DNA from 2 places in the Burkholderia sp. THE68 genome. Region 1 is predicted to be linked to the other one. Evidence: predicted binding sites of a transcription regulator. Region 1 holds the regulator's gene; the other holds the start of a gene.
The links. The regulator FliA, encoded in region 1, starts transcription of late flagellar genes. The targets are predictions, from matches to a motif close to CTAAAGTTTNNNNNNNNNNNGCCGNTA.

Region 1 (7,617 bases):
CTTCGCTCATGCTTGTCTCGTCTCCCGTTTTTTGGTGTGAGTCGGTTCAGTGACAGCGTGACAGCTACCGCATTGCGCTTGGGCGCGCCTTGGGGAAAGGCACGGTCGATTATAGACGGAACGCTTAACTGTCGGCGCGGGGTGGCGGACGCAGTGGAGCGGGCGTTTACCCGAATCGTGTGATGCTTGCGGCGATGTTTAGCGCGATGCGTCCGTCCCCATGCGATGGACGAAGTCACGGAAAACAGGTATCCTCTCGGATTCGCATGGGCCTTGCAGCCGCCTTTCGGTGTGCTTCTTTCTTCGCAAGGCATCCCTCCGATGCGCCCGTAGCTCAATGGATAGAGTACTGCCCTCCGAAGGCAGGGGTTGCTGGTTCGATCCCAGCCGGGCGCGCCAAATCTTCTCCCTGACGCGCGATCATTCTGCGGCCGCTCCCGCGATCACCGTCCCCCATCCAAACCCCATCCCCGCCAGCCACCGTCTGTAAGCCACCGCCATCCGATCACATCGCTGATGCAACTCCGCATCCAGATCGAGCGGCAGACGCTGCGGCCATTGCGACTCCACGATCGGCGTGTCCTGCATCAGGATCTCCATATTGAAGTCGTAAAGCTCCTGGTCGCTGTGCGTCGAATCATCCTCGTGAATGGAAACGAGCCACGCGCGCGTTTCCGTCTGCGTCACCGGCGACGCCGCCAGCATGATGTGCAACGCGCCCTGCCCGCCCGACGCCATCTTCGTGAGACTCGCGATCAACGGCCGCTTCACGCGATACACATAGTCGATCATCGCGCCGCCGCCTTGTCCCGGAATGCCCGCGGGCTGCCAGTATCGACATTGCCGCGCTTCGAGTCCTCCATCGGCAGTCTGCACGACGTCGTAATCCGGCACTTCCGTATGCGCCTCTTCGCCCAGAATCCCGGCATGCACGAACGAGAAGTGCGCCATATCCAGAAAGTTCTCGACCACGCGCGGCGCCGATGACCTCACCGTCTGCGGCGCAAGATTGATGCGCCGGCCGCCCGCGATCTCGGCTTCGGGAAAGAAATCGAGCGCATGCGCGGGCTCGCCGAAGCACATCCACACGACGCCATACTTCTCTTCGCTGGCGAAGGTCGTCGCGCACGCACGCTTCGATGGACGCAACGACGGATTCGATGGAATCCGCAAACACTGCCCTTCGATGTCATAACGCCAGCCGTGATACGGACACACGATCTGATCGCGCATCACGTGTCCGAGCGACAACTGCGCGCCGCGATGCGGACAGTAATCGCGCCACACATGCGCCGCGCCGATACTGTCGCGCCACACGACGATGCGCTCATCGGCAACGATGAACCCGCGCGCGCCGCCGTCGGGCACGTCCTCGCTATTGCAGATCGGCAGCCATTCGCCTGCCAGGGAAAGCATTCCTTCGCTCATCGCAGTGAATCAGAAATAGAAGTCCGAAAGCCGTTCTTACACGAAACACAGCGTCTTCGCAAAACGTTGCAAAATAGCGGATCGCTCGCTCGGTGCAACTCGATGCCACTCCACTCAACCGATGCCATGCGACGGGGCCGCAGGTCATAACAGCAAGATAAAAGCAAGAAATCACCACCCAGGGGTTCAGTATGGAGCAGGCGCATCAACCGGCACGCCGGGCTTATGCCTTCGCATGGTCCGAGCACCGGAATCCCGAACGCGAGCAGGCCACGCTGCGGGTCTGGATGGGAGCGGCGGTTCTTCTGGCCTACGGCATTTTTACCTGGCTCCGCCCGTCGCACGATGCATTGCTGGTCGCACGCATCGTCGCACTCTATGTGTCCTACGGCGCGGTTACGCTGCTGATCGTCAGCCGCATGGCGTCTCCTTCGGAGAAGCGTCTCACCGTCACGACCATCGCCGATCAATCGATTCTCGGGCTCGCGCTCGCCGCGGGCGGCGCCATCGCGCTGCCGCTCATCTGGGTGATCTTCTGGTTTCTGATCGGCTCGGGATGCCGTTACGGCAAGCGCACGCTCGCCGTTTCGTGCACGACGGCGCTCGTCATCGTCGTGGCGCTGGGAATCTGGCAGCCGTGGTGGCACGCGAATCTGCCCGCCGCGATCGGTCTAGGGCTGAGCGTGCTGGGCGCATCGGTTTATCTGAGCGTGCTCGTCGACCGGCTCGGCAGCGCGAATCGCGATCTCGCGCGTCAGGCATCGACTGATCCGCTCACAGGTCTATCCAACCGATACGCGCTCGAACATATCGTCGATCGCGCGATGAACGCACGCGAAACCGATGGCAATCAAGCCACCGCGCTCCTGCTCATTGATCTCGATGGCTTCAAGGAAGTCAACGACACCTACGGCCACGCCGTCGGCGACATGCTGCTGCAATCGTTCGCGCAATCGCTCGAAAAGCGCATGCGCAAGACGGACACCATCGCGCGACTGGGCGGCGACGAGTTCGTCGTGCTCGCGCATCACGTGCGCGACCGGGCGGCCGTGCTCGCAGTGGCCGACAGCATCCACTCCGTGCTGAACGCGCTCACGTCGGTGCAGGAGCGGCCGGTGTCGGTGTCGGCGAGCATCGGCGCTTGTCTGCTTTCCTGTGCGACGGCCGCGCATCAGTCCGGCATGACCGCCGTGCTGCGCGCCGCCGACCGCGCGATGTACCGCGCCAAAAGTCTCGGCGAAGGCAAAACCGTCTTCGCCGAGACGCGGGACTTCGAAACGAACTGAATCAGGCCTCGACGCTCGTCCACGCCTGCTCGCGCAGCTTCACGCGCAGACGGGCGACCGCCTGGCTGTGCAACTGGCACACGCGCGACTCGCTCACTTCCATCACCGCGCCGATTTCGCGCAGGTTCAGACCGCGTTCGTAGTAGAGGCTCATCAGGAGCTTCTCGCGCTCGGGCAGCTTGTCGATCGCTTCGATCAGCGCACCGCGCAGACTGTCGTCGAGCAGCGCGGACAACGGGTCCGAACGGTCGACGCAGTAGCGGTCGAGGAACGGTTCGTCGTCGGCGGAGCGGTCGAAGTCTTCGTAGTAGATCAGCTGGCTGCCGTGCAAATCCTGAAGCATCGACTGATACTCGGGAAGCGGCAAGTTCATGTGCTCCGCGATCTCCGTCTCGCTCGCGGAGCGGCCGAGGTTCTGCTCGACCTTGTGCACCGCCGATTCCACTTCGCGCGAGGTCTTGCGCATGCTGCGCGGCAGCCAGTCATTGGCACGCAGCTCATCGAGCATCGCGCCGCGAATGCGCTGGCTCGCATACGTTTCGAATTGCGCGCCCTGATCTTCCTTGTAGCGGCTCGCCGCGTCCATCAGGCCGATCATGCCGGCCTGGATGAGATCGTCGAGATCGACGCTCGCCGGCATCTTGGCGACGAGCTGAAGCCCCAGCCGGCGAACGAGCGGTGCATATTTCGTCAGCACGTCGGACTGTGAGAGTTTGCCTTGGGCGTTATACATCCTGGTCACCTATCTTGATCACATCGACGCCGTGCTGCTCATTGCAAAGTCGTGAAGCGCAACCGCACGATGCGTCGCCTCCCGCCCGCCCTGTTCAGAGTCGCCAACCGGAATTCGCGCGTCTGCCTGGCCGTCCGCCGCGCGCATATAAGGCGCGGGGCGCATCGGCCAGTGGAGGAGCTCCGCCGCTATCGCGCGGTAGTCGCGCGCCGCGGCCGTGGCCGGGAACGCTTCGACTGCGCAGCGTGAGAGATCCTTCGCCCGAGCGACGCGCGCATCCTCGGACACATACCCTGCCTGCACGAGCGACACGGCCAGATACCGGCTCGCGACGCCCGACAGGTTGTCGAACGCGACCGCCGCGTCGGCCGGGTTCTGCACGTGATTGATGAGCACGCGGAACTGGCCGATCGCATGGGCGTAGTGCAGACGCTTCATGCACGCATACGCCTCGGTGATCGCCGACGCGGCCACCCGCGTCACGATGAGAAAGTCATGCGCCTGCGCCGCGAGGCTCGACAGCGCGCCGTGGCGGTCCAGTTGCGCATCGATCAGCACGATGTCCGCCGGACCATCGAGCAATGCGCGGCACTGGGCGGCATCGTGGCTGATGCGCTCGTCGCGCGGTGCTGCGATCAGCGAGAAGCCGAACGGCGTGCGCTCGACGACATCCGCGAGCGCGCGGCGGCCGGACATCGCCGCGGCGAGCGCGCCTCGGTCGGACAGGCCCAGCATGCGGCTCACCGATGCCGAATCGCGATGCTCGTCGATCACGAGCACGTCCTTGCCATGCACGGACAGCGCCGCGCCGAGATTCACCACCGCCGACGAGCAGCCGATGCCCGCCGGACCGCCCGCGACCGCCACCACGCGCGAACCGGCACGCGTGAGGAGCCGTCGCAGACCTTCCGCCTGGTCGAGCACGAGCTTATCCAAAGTGCACCCCATGCATTTCGGTCGTGGCGCGCGCCGACAAAGCGGACAGCAGCGCCGGCACTTCTTCGTCGTGCGGCACGAACGGCGAGCCGTCGCGCGGAATGCAGAACGCGCTCTTGATGAGAAACCGCTTGGTCGCGACGTACAGGTTCTCCGGCACCTTCTGGCCGGTCGATACGTAATGCACGGGCAGCTTGTAGCGGATCACCGTATCGAGCACGCCGCCGAGATTGGTCGCCTCGTCCAGCTTGGTGAGGATGCAGCCCGCGAGCGGCGGCTGATCCGGCGCGCTCTTGTATGCCTGCACGACTTCGTTGAGCGTGTCGCCGTGGCTGGTCGCGTTGAGCAGCAGGATGCGCTGCACCGGTTGACCCGCGCCGCACAGCATCGCGATCTGGTCCGAAACCATGCGATCGCGCTGGCTCATGCCGATCGTGTCGATCAGCACGATATGTTTGTTGCGCAGCTCGGACAGCGCGAGCTGCAGGTCGGCGGCGTCTTTCACCGCGTGGACCGAGACGCCGAGAATCTTGCCGAAGATGCGCAGTTGCTCGTGCGCGCCGATCCGGTAGCTGTCGGTCGTGAGCAGCGCGACCTTGCTCGCGCCGAAGCGCATCACGCAGCGCGCCGCGAGCTTCGCGGTGGTCGTCGTCTTGCCGACGCCCGTCGGGCCCATCAGCGCGAACACGCCGCCGCGCTCCATCAGCGCGTCTTCGCTGTCCATCACCGGAATATTCGTTTCGAGCACCTGCTGCACCCATTCGAGCGCGCCTTCCACGCTTTCCATCTCCGGCATGTTGTCGACCACCATGCGGACGAGCTGCGCGGAAAAGCCTGCTGCGAAGAGACGCTTGGTCAGCGCGCCGCCCGTCGCGTTGCGACGCTGGCGCTCGCCCCAGAGCAAGCCGGAGAAGTGCTCTTCCATCATCGAGCGCATCGACGACAGCTCGTTCATCACTGTTTCGTTGACCACCTGTTCCATGCGCGCGCGGATCGCTTCGGTCACGACCGCAGCCGCGTTCGCGGGCAAACCTTCGAAAGCGCCTTCCGGCGTGGCGGGCGCGGCGTTCGTGGCCGGTGCTTCGGCGTGCGGCGCGCTCGCGTTGATCTTCTGCGCGGCGCGACGCGCGGCGACTTGCGCGGCTTCGCGCGCCCAGTCGGGCGTTTCGACCTTCGATTGCACCGGCGCCTGAACTTCGGGCGCACGAGTCGCCGGCGCTTGCTGGCGCAATGCGTACTTGCCCGTTTCCGGCGTCTTTTCGGCGCGCGTTTCCTGCCGCGCTACCGGCACCGGCACGCCCATGCCACGCGCAATGGCGGCGGACGCCGAGAGCGGACGGTTCGACGGCATCGTCGCCTGCTGCGCGATCCGCTTCGCGTGCTCGATCAGCCAGGGATTCGAATCGGCCATCGTGCGCGGCGCTTCGTCGTCGGCTTCTTGTTCGTGCGTGAGCGCGTCTTCATCGTCGGCGTCGGTGTTCGCGCCGAAGACCGAGGAAAACACGTCGCCGCTCGCGTAAGGATTCGCGGCGGCTTGCCTGGCCGGCAGCGCGGCCGCCGCAGCAGCCAGCGCGGCGCGCGACGTGCCCGACGAGCGCACGGCCTGCTCATTCGCGGCGGGCGAGATCGACGCGATATCGCTGTCCGCGACGCCGACGATCTCGACGGAGCCATCATCCAGCGTGCGATTGGACAGCACCACGGCATCGGGTCCGAGCGCTTCACGAACCTGGCGCAGTGCGTCGCGGCTGTTCGCGCCGATGAATTTACGAATGTTCAAACTTGCCCCCGATGAGGTGAGACTGCGATCTTTAGCCAGCGGGCTCACTCGATTCATTGCGATGCCCGCTTTTCAGTGAGGCCATTATTGCGAACTTCGCCTTTTGCCCATCGCTGGATAAAGGGTGAGAAAAAGGGGTATTTCGGCTGATGGGAATACGGCGTCCGGCGTGAAAGCTCGCGCGCGCCGGAAAAAGATTCCGCTTCGCCGCTGTTCGAACACTTGCCCGACGGCGTAAGCTTTAGGGCATTTCGCTCACCGTCCGGCGCGCGTTCCGGCCGCATCGGATATTCAAAGGAGACTTCTTCGCATGGCGTCTGCTGTCCCTTCCGAAGGTCGAACCACCGGCGCGCGTCTCGTCGTCGATGCGTTCGTGCATCACGGCGTCGAGCGCGTGTTCTGCGTGCCCGGCGAGAGCTTTCTGGCCGTGCTCGATTCCCTGCACGATGAAACCTCGCAAATTCAGACGATCGTCTGCCGCCACGAAGCGGGCGCGGCGAACATGGCCGAGGCGGTCGGCAAGCTGACGGGCAAACCGGGCATCGCGATCGTGACGCGCGGGCCGGGCGCGACGCACGCGTCGATCGGCGTGCACACCGCGTTTCAGGATTCGACGCCGATGATCCTGCTGATCGGCCAATGCGCGCGCGATCACATGGACCGCGAGGCGTTTCAGGAGATCGACTACCGGCGCATGTTCGGGCAGATGGCGAAATGGGTCGCGCAGATCGACGATCCGCGCCGCGTGCCGGAATATCTGAGCCACGCGTTTCACACGGCGACCTCGGGCCGTCCGGGTCCGGTCGTGCTCGCGCTACCGGAAGACATGCTGACCGAAGCGGTCGACGCGGCGCCGCCCGCGCCGCCGTATCAGCGCGTGGCCGCGTCGCCTTCGGCGGCGCAGATCGAACGCCTGCGCGCGTTGCTCGCGAACGCGAAGAAGCCGTTCGTCATCGCGGGCGGCAGCGGCTGGAACACGCAGGCGACGCAGGATTTCGCGCGCTTCGTCGAACAGTGGCAATTGCCGGTGGGCTGCGCGTTCCGCTATCAGGACACGCTGAACAACGAGCATCCGAACTACGCGGGCGATGTCGGTCTCGGCATCAACCCCGCGCTCGCCGCGCGCGTGCGCGACGCCGACGTGCTTTTCGTGCTCGGCCCGCGCATGGGCGAATCGACGACGGGCGGCTACACGCTGCTCGACATCCCGAAGACGAAGCAGACGCTCATCCACGTCCATCAGGGCGCGGAGGAACTGGGGCGCGTGTACAGCGCGGATCTGCCGATCGTCTCGGGCATGCCGGAAATCGCGTCGATGCTGGCCGCGCTGGAAGCGCCGTCCGATGTCGCGTGGAAGGGCGAAGCCGAGGCCGCGCACGCCGCGTATCTGGAATGGCGCACACCGCGCCCGATGCTCGGCAATGTTCAGCTCGGCGACGTCATGCGTCAGCTCG
Region 2 (7,617 bases), 270 kb from region 1:
GAAGTGATCGACGGCGTCGTTGATCGGCTTCACGATGAGGCTGGAGAGCGCCATGCGCGTGCCGATGAGCATCAGCACCGCGAGCACGAGCACCGCGCCGATCGTCAGGTTGAGCGCCGCGATGTGCGATGCCGTGCCGGCGCGCGATTGCTCCGCGTGTTCCTGATGCGATGCGACAGCGGCCGTCACGGCCTGATCGAACGCGACGAACATCGGGCTGATCTTCGTGTCGGCGATCGCGTGATACGCGGCCATGTCGTTCGCGCGGATCGCGGTGAACTCCGGCTCAACGCCGGTTTTCACGAGCGCGTCGCGTTGCGCGACGAGCGCATCGAGCGTCTCTTTCGGCAGCATCGGCTTCGGCGTATCAAGATAGAGCTTCCAGTTTTCGTTGCTCTTGTCGAGCAGATACTGGCCGCGATCGATCGCCTTCTTCGCTTCTTCCGTGCTGCCCGCTTCAGCGAGCGAGCGCACGCGGTCGAGCGTGATGCGCGAACGCAGCAGATACGACGATGTTTCGGCCAGCGCGCGCATCGCGACCATGTCTTCCTGCGCGAGCGACGCAAGCGATGCGCCGGCGGAATTGAGGCCGACGAGCGCGAGCGCGCCGATCAGCGCCGCGCATCCGGTGAACAGCAGGCCGACGAGCGTGAGCGTCGTGCGGATCGACAACTTCTTCAACATGGCTTATTTCTCGCTTCGCTCGTTATGCGGCGACGGAGTCGATCAACTCCATCTCGCGGCTCGTCATGAGCTTTTCGATGTCCATCAGGATCAGCATGCGGCCATCGACCGTGCCGAGGCCCGTCAGATATTCCGTTGCGAGCGTGCCGCCGAATTCGGGCGCGGGCATCACTTGCTCCTGCGTGAGCGTGAGCACGTCCGACACGCCATCGACCACCATGCCGACCACGCGATGCGCGACGTTCAGGATGATCACGACAGTCTGGTTGTCGTACTCGACGCGGCCCAGATTGAATTTGATGCGCATATCGACGATCGGCACGATGATGCCGCGCAGATTGATCACGCCCTTGATGAACGCGGGCGCATTCGCGATGCGCGTAACGTTGTCGTAGCCGCGAATTTCCTGCACCTTCAGAATGTCGATGCCGTATTCCTCGGCACCGAGCGTGAACACCAGAAATTCCTGTCCGGCCGCTTCGGCGTGACCCGCATCACGTCGCGAAGGCGCAGCGGTATGAATCGTTTGAACGTCTGCCATGAGAGGCTCCTTCGGTATCAATGAGAGTGCGCGCCGTGCTGTGCGCGCGATTCGCGGTTGAGCGCGGCCACGTCGACGATCAGCGCGACGCTGCCATCGCCCAGGATGGTCGCGGCGGAGATGCCGTGCACCTTGCGGTAATTGGTTTCGAGGTTCTTCACGACGACCTGCTGCTGGCCGACGAGTTCGTCGATCAGCATGGCGAAGCGCCGTCCCTCGGTCTGCATGATCGTGACGATGCCTTGCGTCGGCTCGGTGCGCGCGCCTTCGACATCGAACACGCGATGCAACGCGACGAGCGGCAGATATTCACCGCGCACGCGCACCACGCGCTCGCCGTTCGCGACCGTATAGATGTCCTCGGCGACCGGCTGCAGCGACTCCATCACGAAGTTCAGCGGCAAGATGAAGATCTCGTTGCCGACCTTCACCGACATGCCGTCGAGAATCGCGAGCGTGAGCGGCAGCACGATCTTCGTCGTCGTGCCCGCGCCCTGGCGCGACATGATTTCGACGTGGCCGCCCATCGACTGGATGTTGCGCTTCACCACGTCCATGCCCACACCGCGGCCGGAGATATCGGTCACCTGTTCGGCGGTCGAGAAGCCCGGCATGAAGATGAGTTGCCAGACTTCTTCATCGCTCATCGAATCGGACACCTGCATGCCCTGCTTCTGCGCCTTCGCGAGAATCTTGTCGCGGCGCAGGCCGGCGCCGTCGTCGCTTACTTCGATGACGATGTTGCCGCCGTGATGCGCCGCCGACAGCACGAGCTGGCCGGTGGTCGACTTGCCCGCGGCGCGGCGCGCTTCCACGGTCTCGATGCCGTGATCGAGCGAGTTGCGCACGAGGTGCGTGAGCGGATCGATGATGCGCTCGATCAGGCTCTTGTCGAGCTCGGTCGCCTGACCAAACGTGACGAGTTCCACTTCCTTGCCGAGCTTGCCGGCGATATCGCGCACGAGGCGCGGGAAGCGGCTGAATACGTAGTCCATCGGCATCATGCGGATGGACATGACGGCCTCTTGCAGATCGCGCGCGTTGCGCTCGAGCTGCGCCATGCCGTTGAAGAGACGGTCGTGCAGGGCGGGATCGAACGTGCTCGTGGTTTCCGCGAGCATCGCCTGCGTGATGACGAGTTCGCCCACCAGATTGATGAGCTGATCGACCTTCTCCACGCCGACGCGAATCGAGCTGCCTTCCGCCGATGCGGCAGCCTGCGGGCGCGCCTTCTTGTCGGCATCGCTCGCGGCGGTTCTGGACGGCTGGGCGGACGGGTGTTGTGCACCCGCCGCCGCCGCTTCTTCTTTTGCTGCTTCCTTGCTGGCCGCGGATGCGGGCGCTGCCTGCGCCTGCGATTGCTTCGGCTCTTCCCGTAGCGTGGGTCGTGCTTCTTCCACTGCCGGCGTTGCTTCGGCGGCTTGCGCCGCCGCGTCGCCACGGCCGATCGTGATCTGCGCTTCATCGATCACGAAGCAGCACACAGCGACGATATCGTCGGCCGGGACGTCCGAGTCGAGCCATACCACGTACTCGGCGTCCGTTTTCTTTTCTCCGACGATGCTTCCCAGATTCCCCAGCTCGCCGATCAGCGTTGCCAGGTCCTTCTCGCCCACCCCCCGTAGCGTAATTTTCAGGTGGGGTCCAACTTCCGCCACCGGTGCGCCGGTGTGTCCCGGCGTTGCATCGGCAGCGGTTCCTGCATGCGTGATTCCATCGGTGAGCTCGAACGCGCCGTCCCAGTTGCCGTCGTCCTCGATCGCGTCCATCGCCTGCGCGACCACGTGCGCGGGCGCGGCGTTCGGTCCTTCGTAGGCGGGCGCGAGGTTCGTGTTCGACGCGACTTGCTGCGTGCCCGGCAGCGCGGGCGGCTCGATCTTCGCCGGCGCATCGCCGGCTTCGGCGGTCTCGTTCTTCAGGCGTTCCAGCTTCGCGCAGATCGCGGCGGCCGCGGCCGCATCCGGCTCGGCGCTCGCGCGATAGGCGGCGAGCTGGTCCGAGAGCACGTCCTTGGTCGCGAGGAAGGTGTCGATCATGTCGCGGCGCAGGACCAGCTCGTTGTTGCGTGCGCGGTCCAGCAGCGATTCGAGGATGTGCGTGGTTTCGGTGAGCGCGGTGAAGCCGAAGGTCGCCGCGCCGCCCTTGATCGAGTGCGCCGCGCGAAAGATCGCCGCGAGGTCTTCCGGGTCCGGATTCGCGATATCCAGAACGAGCAGCAGCTGCTCCATCTGCGCGAGCAGTTCGTCCGCTTCGTCGAAGAAGGTCTGGTAGAACTGGGTAATGTCGAGTGTCATGCTTGAGTCACCATCGGCGCGTGCTTGCGCGGGTTGTCTTGGGCTTCGGCTTCAGTGCTGCGTGTCTTCCGAGAGCGCGGCGACGAGTTCGGTCAGCAGGTCCGGATCGAGCGGCTTCTCGATCCAGCCCGTCGCGCCCGCCGAACGCGCCGCGTCCTTGAACGGCTCGCCGCCTTCGGTCGTCAGCACGAGAATCGGCGTCGCCTTGTAAGCGGGGTTGCCGCGCAGCGCCACGATCAGATCGAGCCCGCTTCTGCCCGGCATGTGCTGGTCGGTCAGAACGAGATCGAAGCGCTCCGCGAGCGCCCACTCCAGGCCTTCGTCGCCGTCCGACGCGACGGTCACTTCGTAACCCGCCGTCGACAGCGTCGCCGAGAGGATTTGCCGCATCGCGGCGGAATCGTCGATTGCCAGAATGTGTTTGATCATGTTTGTCTCTTGCCGGGATGACGGTCAAAACGTGTCGAGTCTTGAGCGTCTTTTTCGAGCAATCTGCTCAATGCGCCGCAGGCCGAGCCGCGACACCGGGAATAAGCTGGCCGAGCGCAGTCGTGGGCGCGCCTTGCTCGTCCGTGCCGTTGTCGAGCGTCGCGCCGGGCGAGCCGTCGTCGCGCAACATCGACATTTCCGCCCGCCGGTTGAGCACGATGACGCTGATGCGCCGGTTCTCCGGATCGAGCGGGTCCTTTTTGTTCAGGTTCTGCGTCGATGAAAGGCCGAGCACGCGCAGCACTTTGGCTTCGTCCATGCCGCCCGCGACCAGTTCGCGCCGCGACGCGTTGGCGCGGTCCGCCGACAGCTCCCAGTTGCTGTAGCCCTTGTCGCCGCCGGCGTACTTCACGGCGTCGGTGTGTCCCTGCACGACGATGCGGTTCGGCACGTCGTTCAACGTCCTGCCGATCTCGCGCAGGATGTCGCGCATGTAGGGCTGCACGGCGTCGCTGGAGAGCGCGAACATCGGGCGCTTCTGGGTATCGACGATCTCGATGCGCAAGCCCTGCTGCGTCGATTCGATGCGGATCTGCTGCCTGAACTGGCGCAACGTGGGATTGGCCTCGATCGCGGCCATGAGCTTCACCTGAAGATCGTGCAGGCGCACCTGTTCGCGCCGTTCCAGCTCGCCTTGCGCGGCCTTGAGCAATTCTTCGTCGGCGTCGGACGAGGCGCGTTGCGCGAGCTGCGTGCTGCCATTGGTCTTGCGCGCCGCGCCCGCTTCGCTGCTGGAGATGTCGCGTCCGCCGCCGGTGAGAATGCTGTTGTCCATGCCGACGGTCTTGCCGCCGACCATCGCCGCCTTGAGCGGCATGTTGAAGTACTCGGCGATGCCGCGCCGCTGCACCGGCGAGGTCGACGAAAGCAGCCACATCAGCAGGAAGAACGCCATCATCGCGGTCATGAAGTCCGCATAGGCGAGCTTCCACGCGCCGCCGTGATGGCCCTTCTTGCCGGCGACGATGCGCTTGATGAAGATCGGACGTTCGCGTTCGGTGCTCATCGCTGTGTCTCGAATGATGAGGAAGTCACTTCGACTTGACCCGGCGCACGTGTTCTTCCAGTTCGGAGAACGACGGGCGCTCCGTCGAGAACAGCACCTTGCGGCCGAACTCCACCGCGATCGCGGGCGCGTAGCCGTTCAGGCTCGCGAGGATCGTCACCTTGATGCACTGGAACATCTTGGTCTGCTCCGCGACGCGCTGTTCCGCGACGTTCGCGAGCGGGCCGATGAAGCCGTAGGAAAGCAGAATGCCGAGGAAAGTGCCGACGAGCGCCTGCGCGATCATCTCGCCGAGAATCGCGGGCGGCTGATCGGCGGAGGCCATCGTGTGGACGACGCCCATCACCGCCGCGACGATACCGAACGCGGGCATCGCGTCGCCGACCTTGGTGAGCGCGTGCGCGGGCGCTTCGCCTTCGACGTGATGCGTCTCGATCTCCTCGTCCATGAGGCTTTCGATCTCGAACGCGTTCATGTTGCCGCTGACCATGAGGCGCAGATAATCCGTCAGGAATTCGACGATGTGGTGATCCGCGAGAATCTTGGGGTACTGGCTGAAAACCGGGCTCTTCGACGGGTCTTCAATATCCGCTTCGAGCGCAAGCGTGCCTTCCTTGCGCGCCTTCGCGAGCAGCACGTAGAGCAGGCCCATCAGCTCCATGTACATGCTCTTGTCGTACTTCGCGCCCTTGAAGAGCGTCGGAAGCACCTGGATGGTCGCCTTGATGGTCTTGACGTTGTTGCCGAGGATGAACGCGCCGACGCCCGCGCCCGCGATCATCAAGATTTCGACAGGTTGCATGAGCGCGCCAAGGTGGCCGCCTTCGAGCGCGTAACCGCCGAACACGGACAGCAATGTCACGAGCGATCCTACGAAAATCAGCACAGTCGAGTCCTCACTTGTGGGTGCGGTTAGACCGCCGTTAAGTGGTTTACGGCACTCGACTGAAAAACTTTGGGGCAAATCCAGAGGCGCGGCAAACGCTAAACCCCGCGCCGCAGCAAGGGCTGCGGCATCAGGCCGCGATGCGCGGCGCGTGCGCCGTGACGCCCGGCGGCATCGACGCCTTGCGGGTCTTGCCCGCGCGCGACGGCGGCTGGCACAGGCCGCAGACGTAGCCCGCGCGCAGCTCGTACGCGTGCGCGACGAAGCGCCCGCCGCAGCGCGTGCAGGCGTTGGTTTGCAGCATGCCGGAATCGAAGTAGCGCACGAGTGTCCAGGCGCGCGTGAGCGAGAGCACGGGTTCGTCGCCGTGCATCTCGAGATGTTCGAGGTAAAGACGGTAGCTTTTGACGATCTTCTGAATCATCGAGTTCACGCCGCCGTGCGTATCGACGAAACGAAAAATCGCGTGAAACAGCGACGAATGGATGTTCGGCTGCCAGGTCATGAACCAGTCGGTCGAGAACGGCAGCATGCCTTTTGGCGGCGACGCGCCCTTCAGCTCCTTATAGAGCTTGATGAGACGGTCGCGCGACAGGCTCGTTTCCGCTTCGAGCAACTGCAGGCGCGCGCCGAGCTCGATCAGCTCGATCGCCAGAGTGATTTCGCGGACTTCCGCGACCACGCTTTTCGTCGCCATCGGCGTATCAGGTGCGCTAGCCGATCTGCTCGACGGACGCGTCCGCGAGCAGAATCGCCGCGTGTGCGTGGGCAAGCGCCGCGCTTCGGTCCTTGTCGGCGAGCGAGGAGAGGATGGTGTGGTCGTCGAAACGGAAGCGGCACAGCAGATGGCTCGACGACGCCACTTTCACCGCTTGCGCGAGCGTGAGCGAGGTCAGCACCTGCGCGACCTGATCGGACAGCCCGAGGCGGTACATCGCCGAAACGCGGTCTTCCTGAAGAAGCCGCTGCGCGAGGAGCAAGTACGACAGATTCACCTCGCGGATTTCCGCGAGCGTACTCGTAGTTCTGGTCGTCATCTGTTCCCCGAATCGATACGTGGCTGGTCAAGGCCCGGCGGGAACGTTTGCTCGGATTCGCAAAGGACATCGAATCCGGCCCCGCGCGTGTTGTCTGGTGTCGATTCGATTGTCGCCGATGCCCGCGCGCGCGCCTGTCGGACAAACCTTCCGACAGAACGACGGAGTTTCGCGAAGATTCGTGTAGGAAAAATTCTTACAAGACGTCGTTCTTACCTTGTGAACAGCAGATAAGTTATCGGCAAACATTCGTCTGACTTAATGGCTTAATGACAACACTCGATGCTGGGCGGCCCGCGCGCCGTCCGCACATGCTGCAGCGCAGTGCGGGACCGGGAATTGCTTAAGACTCATCCGCGGCTATTCAACGCTTCAAATTCGTCCCCATCGTCCGCTTCGATGCAATTTCTGACTTCGTAACAGCACATGTTTCGCGCTGTAACAACGATAAGCGATTGAAAAATGACGTGAAATGCCGCTCTCGATACCGATAATGGGCAGTAAGGGATAACCCGGTCGCGATGTTTTCTCATCTCCGGGCCGATCTCGGGCGGCGTCACATCGACACGCGGCCCGCCCGAATGGCATGTTGAGCGCTCGACCGGAGCGTGACTGCAATGCCTCACCTACATGGAGAGTCACGTTATGCGAATCGCACAAATTGCACCGTTGCACGAAGC

Region 2: a site for FliA is predicted at 5,947-5,973, ahead of motA (flagellar motor stator protein MotA). Genes of this name have one in related genera too.

What each region holds. Positions count from the first base shown of each region.
Region 1 covers NZ_AP022315.1:2,699,150-2,706,766, forward strand. Annotated here, with positions in the region: gene BTHE68_RS12835 (c-type cytochrome) at 1-10, opposite strand, end outside; tRNA gene BTHE68_RS12840 (tRNA-Arg) at 324-399, shown strand; gene BTHE68_RS12845 (Rieske 2Fe-2S domain-containing protein) at 421-1,416, opposite strand; gene BTHE68_RS12850 (GGDEF domain-containing protein) at 1,620-2,714, shown strand; gene BTHE68_RS12855 (RNA polymerase sigma factor FliA) at 2,716-3,447, opposite strand; gene BTHE68_RS12860 (MinD/ParA family ATP-binding protein) at 3,466-4,383, opposite strand; gene flhF (flagellar biosynthesis GTPase FlhF) at 4,376-6,163, opposite strand; gene BTHE68_RS12870 (thiamine pyrophosphate-binding protein) at 6,474-7,617, shown strand, end outside.
Region 2 covers NZ_AP022315.1:120,440-128,056, reverse strand. Annotated here, with positions in the region: gene BTHE68_RS00630 (methyl-accepting chemotaxis protein) at 1-684, opposite strand, end outside; gene cheW (chemotaxis protein CheW) at 707-1,225, opposite strand; gene cheA (chemotaxis protein CheA) at 1,243-3,519, opposite strand; gene BTHE68_RS00615 (response regulator) at 3,571-3,948, opposite strand; gene motB (flagellar motor protein MotB) at 4,016-5,014, opposite strand; gene motA (flagellar motor stator protein MotA) at 5,040-5,900, opposite strand; gene flhC (flagellar transcriptional regulator FlhC) at 6,031-6,597, opposite strand; gene flhD (flagellar transcriptional regulator FlhD) at 6,614-6,937, opposite strand; gene BTHE68_RS00590 (glycosyltransferase family 4 protein) at 7,583-7,617, shown strand, end outside.